DNA from 2 places in the Streptomyces sp. NPDC056738 genome. Region 2 is predicted to be linked to the other one. Evidence: riboswitches for the same ligand, from Rfam matches in the RefSeq annotation. Region 2 holds a riboswitch; the other holds the start of a gene.
What was found. Region 2 has a riboswitch for cobalamin ahead of metE (5-methyltetrahydropteroyltriglutamate--homocysteine S-methyltransferase). Riboswitches for the same ligand answer to the same signal wherever they lie in the genome.

Region 1 (7,316 bases), 220 kb from region 2:
GCTTCCGGGTCGCGGTCCTCGCCGTCGACCCGTCCTCCACCCGTACGGGCGGCTCGATCCTCGGTGACAAGACCCGTATGGAGCGCCTGGCCGTGGACCCGGCCGCGTTCATCCGCCCCTCCCCCACGGCCGGGACGCTCGGCGGGGTGGCGAAGGCGACCCGCGAGTCGATCGTGGTGATGGAGGCGGCCGGCTACGACGTGGTGCTGGTGGAGACGGTCGGCGTCGGCCAGTCCGAGACCGCGGTCGCGAACATGGTCGACTCCTTCCTCCTGCTGACGCTGGCACGTACCGGGGACCAGTTGCAGGGCATCAAGAAGGGTGTCCTGGAGCTGGCGGACGTGATCGCCGTCAACAAGGCGGACGGCCCGCACCAGCGGGACGCGCAGTCGGCGGCACGTGAACTGGCGGGCGCGCTGCGGCTGATGCACGGCAAGGACGCCGTCTGGACGCCGCCGGTGCTGAGTTGCAGCGCCCGTGAGTCGGCCGGTCTGGACACTGTCTGGGACCGCCTGGAGCAGCACCGGACGCTGCTCGACTCGACCGGCCGCCTCGCCGAGAAGCGCCGTGACCAGCAGGTGGACTGGACCTGGACGATGGTCCGGGACGAACTGCTCGGCCGCCTGCACGCCGATCGGGCCGTACGGGAGGTGGCCCCCGACCTCGAACGCCAGGTCCGGGAGGGCGAGTTGACGGCCACGCTCGCGGCGGAGCGCATTCTCAAGGTGTTCGGCGGCGAAAGCCGCTGAGTCGGACGGCGGTGGCGGGGCAGGTCGGAGCCCGGCCACCGCTCGAAGCCGCGTGCGCGGGCCGACCGCAGCGGTGTCGGTCGGCCGCGCGCACGGTCCACAACCAGCCCTGTCCATGCGGGCGTTGCGGCGGTCCGGCCATGAACACGGCACGCGTGGCCACCGTACACAGGAGCACCGGAAACCTTCCGGTGCTCCCGCTCTTGGGCCCTCCTGTGCTCCCCACGGGTCTTCGAGCCGGGCGGGCGTCGCTACCGAGCGAGGTACAGATGGTGCCGAGAACCAGAGTGGGATCACCGCGGGCGCGGTACGTCAATACGCCTGCCGCGCACGTTCAGGACGCGTTCAGGTCGACCTTGTCAAGGTTCGACCGAGATCGAATCCCCCACACACCGCAGGAGCACCCCTTTGACGACGAAATCGGTGATGAAGAAGCTGCCCGAGGTGACGCTGGCCTTCTGGATCATGAAGATCGCCGCGACGACCCTGGGTGAGACGGCGGGTGATCTGTTCGCCCAGACCCTCAAGCTCGGCTACTTCGTGACCACGATCGTGCTGTTCCTGCTCTTCGTCGTGACGCTGGTCGTCCAGCTCAGGTCCCGCCGGTACAACCCGTTCTTCTACTGGACCGTGATCCTGTCGACCAGCATGGCCGGCACCACGATGTCGGACTTCATGAACCGCGATGCCAGCGCCAAGTACCTCTCGGGCGGCGCCTCCTCGCTCGGCTGGGGCCCACAGGGCCTCGGTCTGGGCTACCCCGAGGGAGCGGCGATCCTCGTCTCGCTCCTCCTGGCGATCTTCCTCGCCTGGAAACTGAGCGGGATGACCTTTCAGATCCGGGACATCGTCACCTTCCGCGGCGAGGCTCTGTTCTGGTCGGCGATCCTCGTCTCCAACACCCTCGGTACGTCGATGGGGGACTTCCTCTCCGACAGCTCCGGCCTCGGCTACCTGGGCGGGGCGCTGCTCGTCACCGGCGTACTGGCGGTGCTCGTCGCGCTGATGAAGGTGCCGACGGTGTCGAACGCCCTGCTGTTCTGGATCGCCTTCGTCCTCACCCGGCCGCTGGGCGCCACCGCGGGCGACTTCCTCACCAAACCGCTCGCCAAGGGAGGTCTCGACCTGGGCACCGCGGGCTCGTCGGCCGTGCTGCTCGCCGTCCTGCTCGGCCTCATGGCCTACGCACAGGTCCGGGAACGCCGAGACGCCGGGCCCGGCCCGGAGGCGGAGGCGCTCCGGCAGGAAGCCGGCCGTCGATGAGACCGGCCTCGGGCATGTCTCCAGGGCCCTGACGCGAGAGAGCCCCTCGGAACATCCGAGGGGCTCTCTCGCATTCCGGACCGGTCAGCTCGCGGCCGGGACCGAGTGCCCGGAAGGTACCTTCGCGGGCTTGGGGTTGAGCATGCGTTCGGCCAACTCGCCGAAGGCCAGGCCGAATCCGCCCCACAGGACGGTCTGGATGGCCAGGGCGGAGAGCCTGAAGCGCCACAGCAGCGTGGCCGGGAAGTCCGTGGGGACCTCGTTGACGGCGGGCAGGAACGCGTAGGCCAGGCCGATCACCACGGCGAACGCGGCCACCGCGACGACGGTGGCGTACCAGGCGCCCAGAGCGGGAGCCAGGCGCTTGCCGAGGATGGTGGCGGCGACGGCCAGCAGCACGCTGAGGACCATCATCAGGAAGTACAGGGCGGTCCGCTTGCCGATGGTGTCGGGGTCGCCGACCGACGGCGGGTTGGCCGGGTACTTCAGGAACGGCACGACGTACACGGCGAGGAGCGCGGTCCCGGACAGCAGGAGCGCGGTCGCGCGCGGGCCGAAGCGGCCCACACGGCCGAGGGCGAAGCAGTAGGCGAGCGCCGCGATGCCGCCGAAGGAGACGCCGTAGACCAGGACACCGGTGGCCAGGCCCGCGGTGGACTGGAGGCTGCGGGAGACGAGTTCGACCTCGTGCCCGTGCGCGTGGGAGTGCGCCTCCTCGAAGCCGATGGCGCTGTCGACGCTCGGTTCACCGAGCAAGTAGGCGACGACCAGGGCCAGTACACCGGCCGCGAGGCCTGCGAGCATGCCGCGTACGAGGAGGTTTCTTACCGTTGCGGAGTTCATGACGAGTGCTCTTCCTCGCGTCAGTGGCAGGGGAAGCCGAGCAGGTGGCGGGCGTCGTGCACCCACTCGTGGACGTCCTCGCCGGAGACGACGGAGGTGGCGCCCTGTTCGGCGCCGACGAAGTACAGCAGGACCAGCATCAGGATGCCGAAGAAGGCCGCCCAGGGGACGATCGCGCCGATCGGCAGCTTGGCGGGGAGAGCGGGGGTGGTGGCTGTCGGCGGAGCGACGGTCTGCGCCATGGCAGGACCTCCTCGGGAGTTCGCGTCCCATCTCGGTGGTGCACAGGATGCCGCCTACGGGTCTGACTCACGAGGTCCCGGCGTGGCCGGGACGGCTCGTTCACAGTGGCGCGACCGTGCCGGATTTGCACCGGCTTCCGTCTTGACGTCATCGATATCGGACCGACCGTACCGCGTGGCGCGTACCTGGCCAAGACCGCGCCGACCGGGGTGATCTTCCTCTCGTCCCAGGTGACACGCCCGTCCTCAGCCTTCTTCCGCCCCCGCACCCGTGCCGGACTCGCCCTCGGACAGCCCGAGTTCACGCTCGCCCAGCGGCGTGAAGAAGCGCTCGACGTCGGCGTCGGTGACCTCGGCGAGTGTGGCCGGGAACCAGCGCGGCCGGCGGTCCTTGTCGATGATCTGGGCCCGGACGCCCTCCACCAGGTCGGGGGCGGACAGGGCGGCACAGGAGACGCGGTACTCCTGGTCGAGAACACGCTCCAGCGATCCGAGCCGCCGGGCGCGGCGCAGGGAGGCCAGCGTGACCTTCAGAGCGGTGGGCGAGTTGCCGAGCAGGATCTCCGCCGTCTCCTTCGCGGCCGGGTCGTCGGTCGCGAGCAGCCGCCGGACGATCTCCTCGACCGAGCCGGCGTCGTAGCAGGCGTCGATCCACCCGCGCCGCTCGGCGAGTTCGGCCGGCGGGGCGGGCCGGGCGTGAGCGGCCACGGCCTCGGCCACGGGCCGGTCGGCGAGGTCGGACACGAACCCCTGGAGCGAGGAGGCCGGCAGGAAGTGGTCGGCGAGGCCGCACAGCAGCGCGTCCCCGGCGCCGATCGAGGCGCCCGTCAGGGCGAGATGGGTGCCGAGTTCGCCCGGGGCGAGGGCGAGCAGACGGGTGCCGCCGACGTCGGGGACGAAACCGATGCCGGTCTCGGGCATGGCCACGCGCGAGCGCTCGGTGACGATCCGCACGCCGCCGTGGGCGGAGATCCCGACGCCGCCGCCCATGACGATGCCGTCCATGACCGCCACGTACGGCTTGGGGTAGCGGGCAATGCGGGCGTTGAGGTGGTACTCGTCGCGCCAGAAGGCGGCCGACGCGGTGCCGTCCGCGTCGCGCGCGTCGTCGTGGACGACCCGGATGTCGCCGCCCGCGCACAGGCCGCGCTCCCCGGCCCCGGTGATGACGACGGTCTCGACGGCGGGGTCGTGTTCCCAGGCGGTGAGCGCCCGGTCGATCCGCCGCACCATCGCGTGGTTCAGGGCGTTCAGCGCCCTGGGCCGGTTGAGGGTGATGCGGCCGACGCGTCCTTCGGTGCGCAGCAGGACGGATTCCTCCACGCCGGAAGCCTGGGGGCCGGACGCCTCGGGGCCGGATGCCTGGGAGCCGCTCATCCGAACGCCTGCGCAGGGCGACGGGTCACGATGACGCGCATGATCTCGGTGGTTCCTTCCACGTCCCGGCCGCGCGGGTCACCACGGCCTCCGAACCACCGTACCCACCACACCCGTCCCGCGATCGAACGGCCCGCGCGGTCAGTTCCTCCGGCCTGGCTGCGGCGAGGACACGGATCACACGTCCACCGGGAGCCTGCGGAGCGAGGTGTCACCGCCGTCCGGGACGCGGCCCCTCGGCACCGGAAGGACGACACCAGGGCGCCGGCGACTTCGGCCCCCGCCCCGGCCACCGGGCTGACGGCGGTGGGGTGCGTCGGCGCCGGGCGGGGCGCAACCGCTCGAGCACGTCTCGCCTCCAGGCCGCCAACTGCCCCAACTACCCCAGTTTCACGACCCGTTCGACCGTCCCAGGCCCTGTCGTGGAACCGATCAGGTGTACCCAGGCGCAACCGAGCGTGGCTCTGGTCCAGGTGGGGAATGGTTGGCTGCGTGGGCGGGGTACCGGCGTGGTGTGCGATCACGGAGCACCCATCGAGGCTGGAAACGATCACCGATGGGAGGGTCGGCGGGGTCTGGCCGAGGGGCCTGCCCGGCGTGGCTCGGGCTGCAGGGAGTCCGGTGTGGAAGCCGCCGCCGATTGCCCGTGCACGGGTGAGCCGAGGGGATGCTGCTGATGATTGACCCAGGTCTGGCCGCGCGGGCACGGCATCTGCTCGCCCATCACCCGCAGCGACTCTCCGATGACGAGTTCCTCGCCGAAGCCACAACGCTCCACGACCTTGTAGAGGACCCTCCTACCGAGCAGCCGGCCCACGAGGCGGTCTTGTTGCGACGCCGGATGACGCAGATCTGGTCACGGTCCGAGCAGACCGCGATGCCACCCGTTGAGTTCCGGTATGGACTCTTTCGTGCGGGGCACCTCGACGAGCCCGGGCCGTTCCGGCAGTTGAGGGGGCACCTCTACTGCGCGACGGTCAAGTTCCATCGCGCGCTGAGCGGGGAGCGGCGGTGCCTGCAGTCGGCCGAGATGCACTGCCGGGATGCCCTCCTGATCGGGGGCCAGAACAGCGCGCAGCGGCACCCGAGCTGGACCGAGGCCGGGGACGAGAGCAGGATGACGCTCGCAGCCATCCTGTGCTGCCTCTACGAGCAGGACCGTGAGCTCCTGGCCGCCGGCGGACCGACGGCCCAGCGCATCCGCGCCTACGTCGACGAGGCGATCGCACAGACCGAGCAGCCGCCGGCCATGCCCCAGATGATCCACTCGTGGCGTGCCGTGCGTGGGCGCGCGCTGGTGTACCGCTGGTCCGACGCCGACCCCGCAGTCCGTGATGCTGCCGACATCGAAGGGGGGATCTCACTGCTGGAATCCGCTGCGGCCCAGCCGGGCCATGAGGGGCTCGGGAGCCAGAAGCTGCTTGCGGATGCCCTCATCGAGCGCCGCGGCCACGACGACCTGGTGCGGGCCATCAAGATGCTTTCCGCGTGGATCCACCAGGTACCAGCGGAAATGGCGCCTGCGGCGGAGCAGAGCCTCGCCCAAGCCCGTATGTTGCTCAGCGGCGACGATCAGCTCTTCGACGCGTCATACAGGGATGCCCTCGCAACCGGTCGGCTGCGCATCGCGTGGGACACGAAGACACAGCACGCCGGCTGGCTGCGGACGGCGGGCAGGACACGCGAGGCGGCACATGCCTACCTCGCGGCCTTCCAGGTGCTGCCTGGACTCGTCGGGCTTCAGGGCGAGCGCCCGGACAAGGAAGTGGTTCTCCTTCACACCGGTCGCGCTGCGTCCACTGCCGCCACCGACTTGATCCGCTCCGGCAGCCGTGACGATCTCATTGCCGCGGTCATGCTGCTGGAGGCATCCCGGGCGGTCATGCTCGGCGAGATGCTGGACCTGAGCGGGCCTCAGGCAAAGCCGGGCGGTCCCGAGCGAGCTCGGCTGGCACGACTGTCGACCGAAATCGTGGCCTTGGAGAATGGCACCGCCGGTGGGCAGCTCAGTCCCTGGCAGATCGCCGAACGCCTCGAGCGCGCGTACGGCGACCACGCCGCACTCACCGGGAACGGCACACACGGCCCACCCACGGTGGAGGTCGCCGGGCAGTCGACGTGGCGTACCGTTTGCCGGGCCGCGCAACCGGCACCTCTGGTGTACTTGACCGCCGGCGACAGCGGCGGCGGTGCGGTGATCGTTCCCAGCGGTCTCGCCGCCAAGAATCAGCAGCCCATCGGGATCAGCCTGCCCCGCCTCGACCACCCGACCGTGCTCCAACAGGTTGCCCTCCTCCGGCGGATGGACGAGTTGCAGGGGCAGAACCTGGATCCGAAGACGGGCGAATCTCGGATTCAGATCATGACGCGGGTCCTGGAAACGCTGTGGGACTGCGCCATGGAGAAGGTCGTGGAGGAACTGGGCGGTACGCGGCTGGCGGTTCTCCTCGCAGGTGGTCTTCTCGGCATGCTGCCGCTCCATGCCGCCGGCGAGATGCCGCAGGAACGACCGCAATCGTGGCGCTTCGCGCTCGACTCCATGGCGTTCACCTACGCCCCGACCGTGGCGTCCATGACCTGGGCACGCGCACACCGCAAGGATGCCTCCCGGTGGAAGAGCCTTTTCGTGCTCGCTCCTCCGGACGACTCGCCCAGGCCGATGAGCCGCGAGGCCGAGCTCGAAGCCCTCTCCCGGCTGGACGGTCTGGTACTTGAGAAGATCGACACTCTGGAAGACCGCAGGACGATCATGGGGGCGTTGAGGCGCCACGACGTCTTCCACTTCGCAGGCCACGGCTGGCCCTCCGCGACGGACCCGTTGTCCGGAGGTTTGTATCTCTCC
Region 2 (7,316 bases):
CGTCGCGGACGAAGGACCAGGCGAGCATGGTGACCGGGCCGGTGAGCATGCCCTTCACCGGCCGGGAGGTGAGCGACTGGGCGTACGTCGTCCAGCGCACGGTCATCGGTCCGGGGCGGGAGATGTCCCCGGCCAGGATCGGCGGACGGACGTAGCGAGTTCCGTAGGACTGCACCCAACCGTGCCGCGTGGCCAGGTATCCCGTCATCTGCTCGGCGAAGTACTGGACCATGTCGTTGCGTTCGGGCTCGCCGTGCACCAGGACGTCCAGGCCGGTCTTCTCCTGGAAGGCGATGACCTCCTGGATCTCGGCCCGGATGCGCTCCTCGTAGCCTGCCGCGTCGATGCGTCCCGTCCGCAGGTCGGCGCGGGCGGTGCGCAGTTCGCCGGTCTGCGGGAAGGAGCCGATCGTGGTGGTCGGCAGCAGGGGAAGGCCGAGACGGGCTCGTTGAGCCGGTGCCCGCCGGGCATAGGGCTGTGAGCGGCGGCCGTCGGCGTCCGTGACGGCCGTGATGCGGGCCCGGACGGCGGGGTCGTGTGTGATCGGTGAGTTCACGCGCGAGGCCAAGTCGGCGCGGTTCGCGGCGAGTTCGCCCGCGATCGCGTCGGTGCCGAGGCGCAGGCCCTGGGCGAGGGTGGCGATCTCGGTGGACTTCTGGCGGGCGAAGGCGAGCCAGCGCAGGATCTGGGGGTCGATGTCCTGCTCGGCGGTCGTGTCGAGCGGGACGTGGAGGAGGGAACACGACGCCGACACGTCGACCTGGTCGGCGAGACCCAGCAGGGTGCCGAGGGTGGCGAGGGACTTGGCCAGGTCGTTGATCCAGATGTTGCGGCCGTTCACGACACCCGCGATGAGTCGCTTGCCGGGCAGACCGCCCACGGCCGCGAGGGCCTCGAGGTTGGCCGCCGCGGCGTCGGTGAAGTCCAGGGCGAGCCCGTCGACGGGGGCCTTGGCCAGCACCGGCAGGGCCTCGCCGAGCCGGTCGAGGTACGAGGCGACCAGGAGTTTGGGCCGGTCGGTCAGGCTGCCGAGCGCGTGGTAGGCGTGGGCGGCGGCGTCCAGTTCGGCCCGGGTGCGGTCCTGAACGAGGGCGGGCTCGTCCAACTGGACCCACTCGGCTCCGGCCGCGCGCAGGTCGGCGAGGACCTCGGCGTACACCGGCAGCAGGCGGTCCAGCAGCGTGAGCGGTTCGAAGTCCGCGGGCACGCCCGGGGCGGGTTTGGCGAGCAGCAGGTAGGTGACCGGCCCGACCAGGACCGGACGGGCGTCCAGTCCGAGGGCGAGCGCTTCCTTCAGGTGGGCGACCTGCCGGGTGGAGTCGGCCGTGAAGACCACGTCAGGGCCCAACTCGGGCACCAGATAGTGGTAGTTGGTGTCGAACCACTTGGTCATCTCCAGCGGTGCGACATCCTGCGTACCGCGCGCCATGGCGAAGTAGCCCTCCAGGGCGTCCGCCTCCAGGGCGGCCCGATGGCGGGCGGGGATCGCGCCGACCATGACGGTGGTGTCGAGGACGTGGTCGTAGTACGAGAAGTCGCCGGTCGGGACCTCGTCGACACCGGCTTCGGTGAGCCGGCGCCAGTTCGCGGCGCGGAGGTCGGCGGCGGCGCGGTGGAGGGCGTCGGCGGTGACGCGGCCCTTCCAGTAGCCCTCGATCGCCTTCTTCAGTTCCCGGTCGGGTCCCTGGCGGGGGTAGCCGTACACGGTGGCCCGTGCTGCCGCGGTCGCGGACTTCGCTGTCACGGAAATCTCCTTCGCGAGATATCTCCCTGGGATCCCGGTGACGGGACGCGAGCGCGAAGGGGTGACGGACCGGGCGGAACCGACCTCGCGCGGCACGGCGCGATCTTCCGTCCGATATGTACGCCGACCCGCCCACGAGGTCACCGGGACATCCGCGCACGAGTCCTTTCGCGCGCGGGCAACGGGCAGGTCTTCGGACTCACGGGCACGTCTCCTCGTACACACTTCGTACGAGCGATACGAGACACCTACTGGCCGTCGCTTCCCAGGCCCGGTTCGTCGGACCCAGTGCGTATGACGGCGGTCGTTCCCGCTCACCGCTGCGGGGCAGTCCCGGATTCCCACCGGGTTCCCTCTTACGACGCATCCCGCCTGGCGGACGGGGCGAACCAGCTGCACCGCCCACCCTAGGGCAATCCGCCCGCGCGGCCGACCCCGTCCGGCATTCGGATGGTGACGGGGACACGGGCGCGGTGACGACGGGAAGCGCCGCCCCCACGCTTCCCGTCGCCCTCCCCCCGTGAGGCGTCCGCCGGCTCCCTCGGTCGGCAGTGCGGTCCGGCCCTCGGCCCGGTCGGGGCAGGATGTTCAGGCTGTCGCCTGGCCGTAGGTGTGGAATCCCCGTCCGGTCTTCCGGCCCAGCAGTCCCGCCTCGACCATGCGCTGGAGCAGCGGGGGCGGGGCGTAGAGGGGTTCCCTGAACTCGTCGTAGAGCGATTCCGCGATCGAGGCGACGGTGTCCAGGCCGATCAGGTCCGCGAGCTTGAGCGGGCCCATCGGATGGGCGCAGCCCAGCTCCATGCCGGTGTCGATGTCGGCCGCCGTGGCGAAGCCCGACTCCGCCATCCGGACGGCCGCCAGTACGTACGGGATCAGCAGGGCGTTGACGACGAAGCCGGCTCGGTCCCGTGAGCGGATCACCGTCTTGCCGAGCGTGCCCGTGGCGAAGTCCTCCACCGCGGTCACGGTCTCCGGCGAGGTGTGCAGCGAGGCCACGACCTCCACCAGCGGCAGCACCGGCACCGGGTTGAAGAAGTGCAGTCCCACCACGCGGTCGGCACGGCTCGTGGCCATCCCGAGCCGCATCACCGGCAAGGAGGAGGTGTTCGTCGCGAACACCGCACCCGGATCCTCGACGGTCTTGTCGAGGGCGGCGAACACCTCGGTCTTGGCGTCGGCGTTCTCGATGACCGCCTCGACGACGAGCTGCCGGTCGGCCAGGTCGTCCAGAGTGCCCGTGAAGACGATGCGGGCGAGGGCGTCCCGCGCTGCCTGTGGCTCCAACTTGCCTCGGCGTACGGCCCGTTCGAGAGAGGAGGCCACTCGTTCGCGGGCTGCGCGGGCGGCTGTCGCGTCGGCTTCGCAGACCACCGTGTCCAGTCCGGCCCGCGCGCAGACCTCGGCGATGCCCGCGCCCATCCGGCCGCCCCCGACCACGCCCACGCGCCGGAAGCCGGCGCTCACGATCGGGGCTCCGCGTGCCGCACGAGGTGCCCGGAGTAGGCGTCCGGGGTGAAGAAGAGAGGCAACTCGCCGCTGAGGGCGGTGCGTTCGAAGAGTGCGCGCACGGCGTCGAGGTCCGCCCACGGGTACTCGGATCCGAGCGCGGCGAGTTCCTCGTCGAGGATGTCGACCACGCCCAGCCGGTCGATCACCCGGTGTCGCAGCCACTGCCAGATCTGCACGCGGGCGATCTCGGCGGTCGCCGCGTCCTCCATGAGGCCGTACAGGGCGACCGCTCCCTGACCCCGCATCCAGGCGGCGAAGTACCGCAACGCGACAGCGATGTTGGTGCGCACGCCCTCCGGCGTGGGCGGTCCGGTGATCCGGCGCACCGACAGCAGGTCCGCGGCCCGGACGTCCACGTCGTCCCGCGTCCGGTCGGTCTGGTCGGGCCGGTCCCCCAGGACACCGTCGAACACCTCACGGCACACCGGGACGAGCCCGGGATGGGCGACCCAGGACCCGTCGAACCCGTCCTCCGCCTCGCGCTCCTTGTCCAGCCGTACCGTGGCGAGCGCCGCCTCGTGGGTGGCCGGGTCCTTGCTCGGCACCTGGGCCGCCATGCCGCCGATGGCGTGGGCGCCGCGCTTGTGACAGGTGCGCACGAGCAGTTCGGTGTATGCCCGCATGAAAGGCGCGGTCATGGTGACCTTCGCCCGGTCGGGGAGGAGGAAGTCGGTGCGATGCCCGAGGGTCTTGATCAGGCTGAACAGGTAGTCCCACCGGCCCGCGTTGAGGCCGGAGCTGTGCTCGCGCAGCTCGTAGAGGATCTCCTCCATCTCGAAGGCCGCGGTGATCGTCTCGATGAGGACCGTGGCCCGGATCGTGCCCCGGGGGATGCCCAGCAGTTCCTGCGCGGTGAGGAAGACGTCGTTCCACAGCCGTGCCTCGTACCGGTTCTCCAGCTTTGGCAGGTAGAAGTAGGGTCCGTGCCCGGCGTCGATCTGACGCCGCGCGCAGTGGAAGAAGTAGAGCCCGAAGTCGACGAGGGCTGCGGGCACCGGTCCGCCGTCGAACTCCAGGTGGTCCTCGGTGAGATGCCAGCCGCGCGGCCGGACGACGATGGTGGCGAGCCTTTCCCGGTCGGCAAGTCGGTACTCCCTGCCGTCCTCGGCGGTGAAGTCGATGCGGCGCTCGATCGCGTCGAGCAGGGTGAGCTGGCCGCCGATGATGTTCGCCCAGGTGGGGGCGGTGGCGTCCTCGAAGTCCGCCATCCACACCCGGGCACCGGAGTTGAGGGCGTTGACCGCCATACGACGTTCCGGCGGTCCGGTGATCTCGACCCGGCGGTCGGTCAGGCCAGGTGCCGCGGGCGCCACGCGCCAGGAGGGGTCGGCACGGACGCCCGAGGTGACGATGGGGAAGTCGAGCGGGGAGCCGGCCGCGATGCGCAGGGACTGGCGTCTGCGTTCCTTCAGCAACTCCCGCCTGCGCTCGCCGAACGCGGCGGCGAGGCTGCCGACGAAGTCCAGGGCGGCGGGCGTGAGGATCTCGTCGTGCCGGTCGCCCGGCGCCGCGAGCACGCGGACGCGGTGGGTCAGGGTGGTGGTGGACATCGGGTTCTCCAGACGGAAGGGGGGAGTGGGGAGCGGACGGGGGAGGCCGTACGATCCCCACTCGGTCGGGAGCGGGCGGGGGAGGCCACACGTTCTAGTGGAACTGCTCTTCCTCCGTGGACCCGGCCAGAGCGGTGGTGGAGGACGCCGGGTTGACGGCGGTGGAGACCAGGTCGAAGTAGCCGGTACCGACCTCGCGTTGGTGCCTGACGGCGGTGAACCCGTGCTCCTGGGCGGCGAACTCCCTTTCCTGGAGGTCGACGTAAGCAGTCATCCCGTGCTCGGCGTAGCCACGCGCGAGGTCGAACATGCCGTGGTTCAGGGAGTGGAAGCCGGCCAGGGTGATGAACTGGAAGCGATAGCCCATGGCCCCGAGTTCCCGCTGGAACTTGGCGATCTGGTCATCGTCCAGAGCGGCCTTCCAGTTGAAGGACGGCGAGCAGTTGTAGGCCAGCATCTGGTCCGGGTGCTCGGCGTGGACGGCCTCGGCGAACTCCCGGGCCTGAGCGAGGTCGGGGGTGCCGGTCTCGACCCAGATCAGGTCGGCGTACGGGGCGTAGGCGAGGCCGCGGGCGATCACGGGCTCCATGCCGTTCCTGACGCGGTAGAAGCCCTCGGCGGTGCGCTCGCCGGTGACGAACCGGGCGTCGCGCTCGTCGACGTCGCTGGTCAGCAGATTGGCGGCGAGGGCGTCGGTGCGGGCGACGATGACGGTCGGTACGTCGGCGATGTCGGCGGCCAGACGAGCCGCGTTGAGGGTACGGATGTGCTGCGAGGTCGGGACGAGGACCTTGCCGCCGAGGTGGCCGCACTTCTTCTCGGAGGCGAGCTGGTCCTCGTAGTGGATGCCGGCCGCGCCGGCCGCGATCATCGCCTTGGTCAGTTCGAACGCGTTGAGCGGGCCGCCGAAACCGGCCTCCGCGTCGGCGACGATGGGGGCGAGCCAGTCGGTGGTGTCCGTGCCGCCCTCGGCGGTGGCGATCTGGTCGGCGCGCAGCAGGGCGTTGTTGATCCGGCGGACCACCTGTGGCACCGAGTTGACCGGGTACAGGCTCTGGTCGGGGTAGGTGTGGCCGGCCTGGTTGGCGTCGGCGGCGACCTGCCAGCCGGACAGATAGATGGCCTGAAGGCCCGCCCTGACCTGCTGGACCGCCTGCCCGCCGGTGAGCGCGCCGAGCGCGTGGATGTAGTCCCGCTCGTGCAACTGACGCCACAGGCGCTCGGCACCGCGACGGGCCAGCGTGTGCTCCTCACGGACGCTGCCCGAGAGCCGGATCACGTCCTCGGCGCCGTAGGTGCGCTCGACTCCACGCCAACGGGGGTCGGTGGCCCAGTGTCCCGCGAGTTCCTCGGCCGCCGTGGTTCTCGACTCTGCCATGGTCTTCACCGTCTCCTCGGTTGTTCGATCTGCCAATCTCCCGGCTGTGGAGAGAGGGAGTGGCACTCTGTGTCTCTGCCTGGGATGCGGCCCGCCGTTCCGTCGCTGAACGGGCTGAGCAATGCTGCCGCGCAGCAGAGCGCAGATGCCGGGATCTCCGACGTCAGGGCGTGAATCGCGCCCGGTTCTGCGCGCCTGCTGCCGAAGGTCCGGCGGGCCGCACTGGAACTCTGGCACTGGCACTCGGTGCCAACAACGGTGGACGGCTGCCAACTTCTGCGAATCTTCACGGCGCCTTTTGCCAAGTTTGCGAAGGGTTGGCAAGACCGTTCTTCGCCTACGCTGACCACCGTCGGTCCCGGCCAGGGGAGGAGCGCGGTGAGCAAGACCTACGCGGGAGCACGACTGCGGCGGCTGCGTGAGGAGCGGCGGATGAGCCAGGCCGAACTGGCCCGTGTCCTCGCCATCTCGCCCAGCTACCTGAACCAGATGGAGCACGACTCCCGCCCGCTGACCGTGCCGGTCCTGCTCAGGCTCACCGAGACCTTCGGCGTCGACCCGACCTTCTTCTCCGAGCGCGACACGACTCGGCTGGTCGCCGATCTACGGGAGTCGCTGGCGGGCGAGATCGCGGGAGCCCGGGTGTCCGCGTCCGACCTGGCCGACCTCGCCGCGCGCCTGCCCGCGGTCGCTCAGGTCCTGCTGGACCTCGGCCGCCGCAACCAGCTCCTGGCCGAACGGCTCGCGGGCGCCGCCGACGGGCGGGACGCCGAACACGAGGGCCCCCGTTCCCCGCACGAGGAGATCCGCGACTTCTTCTACCGCCGCCAGAACTACCTCCACGACACCGACCTCGCCGCCGAACGTCTCGCCGAGGAGATCGGCATCCGCCCCGGCGAGGTCGTCCCGGCCCTCGCCGCGCGCCTCACCGAACGACACGGCGTGCGGCCGGCCGTCGGGAGCGGCGAGCGCCTGCACCACTACGACGATCAGACCCGCACCCTGCACCTCTCCGCTCGCCTGCGCCCCGGCCAGCGCGCGTTCCGCCTCGCGACCCAACTCGCCCTGCTCGAACACGGCGAAGGGCTCGACCAGCAGGCGTCGGAGGACTTCCCGGCGGGCTCGTCCGCCCACG

Region 1: another riboswitch for cobalamin. It lies ahead of ACFRIC_RS02825 (CbtB-domain containing protein); the one in region 2 lies ahead of metE (5-methyltetrahydropteroyltriglutamate--homocysteine S-methyltransferase).

The regions. Positions count from the first base shown of each region.
Region 1 covers NZ_JBHTZF010000001.1:692,093-699,408, forward strand. Annotated here, with positions in the region: gene meaB (methylmalonyl Co-A mutase-associated GTPase MeaB) at 1-749, shown strand, start outside; gene ACFRIC_RS02815 (hypothetical protein) at 1,158-2,012, shown strand; gene ACFRIC_RS02820 (CbtA family protein) at 2,097-2,855, opposite strand; gene ACFRIC_RS02825 (CbtB-domain containing protein) at 2,876-3,097, opposite strand; cobalamin riboswitch at 3,138-3,283, opposite strand; gene ACFRIC_RS02830 (enoyl-CoA hydratase/isomerase family protein) at 3,344-4,474, opposite strand; gene ACFRIC_RS02835 (CHAT domain-containing protein) at 5,142-7,316, shown strand, end outside.
Region 2 covers NZ_JBHTZF010000001.1:477,075-484,390, reverse strand. Annotated here, with positions in the region: gene metE (5-methyltetrahydropteroyltriglutamate--homocysteine S-methyltransferase) at 1-1,744, opposite strand, end outside; cobalamin riboswitch at 1,911-2,153, opposite strand; gene ACFRIC_RS01945 (3-hydroxybutyryl-CoA dehydrogenase) at 2,333-3,208, opposite strand; gene aceB (malate synthase A) at 3,205-4,803, opposite strand; gene aceA (isocitrate lyase) at 4,898-6,181, opposite strand; gene ACFRIC_RS01930 (short-chain fatty acyl-CoA regulator family protein) at 6,560-7,316, shown strand, end outside.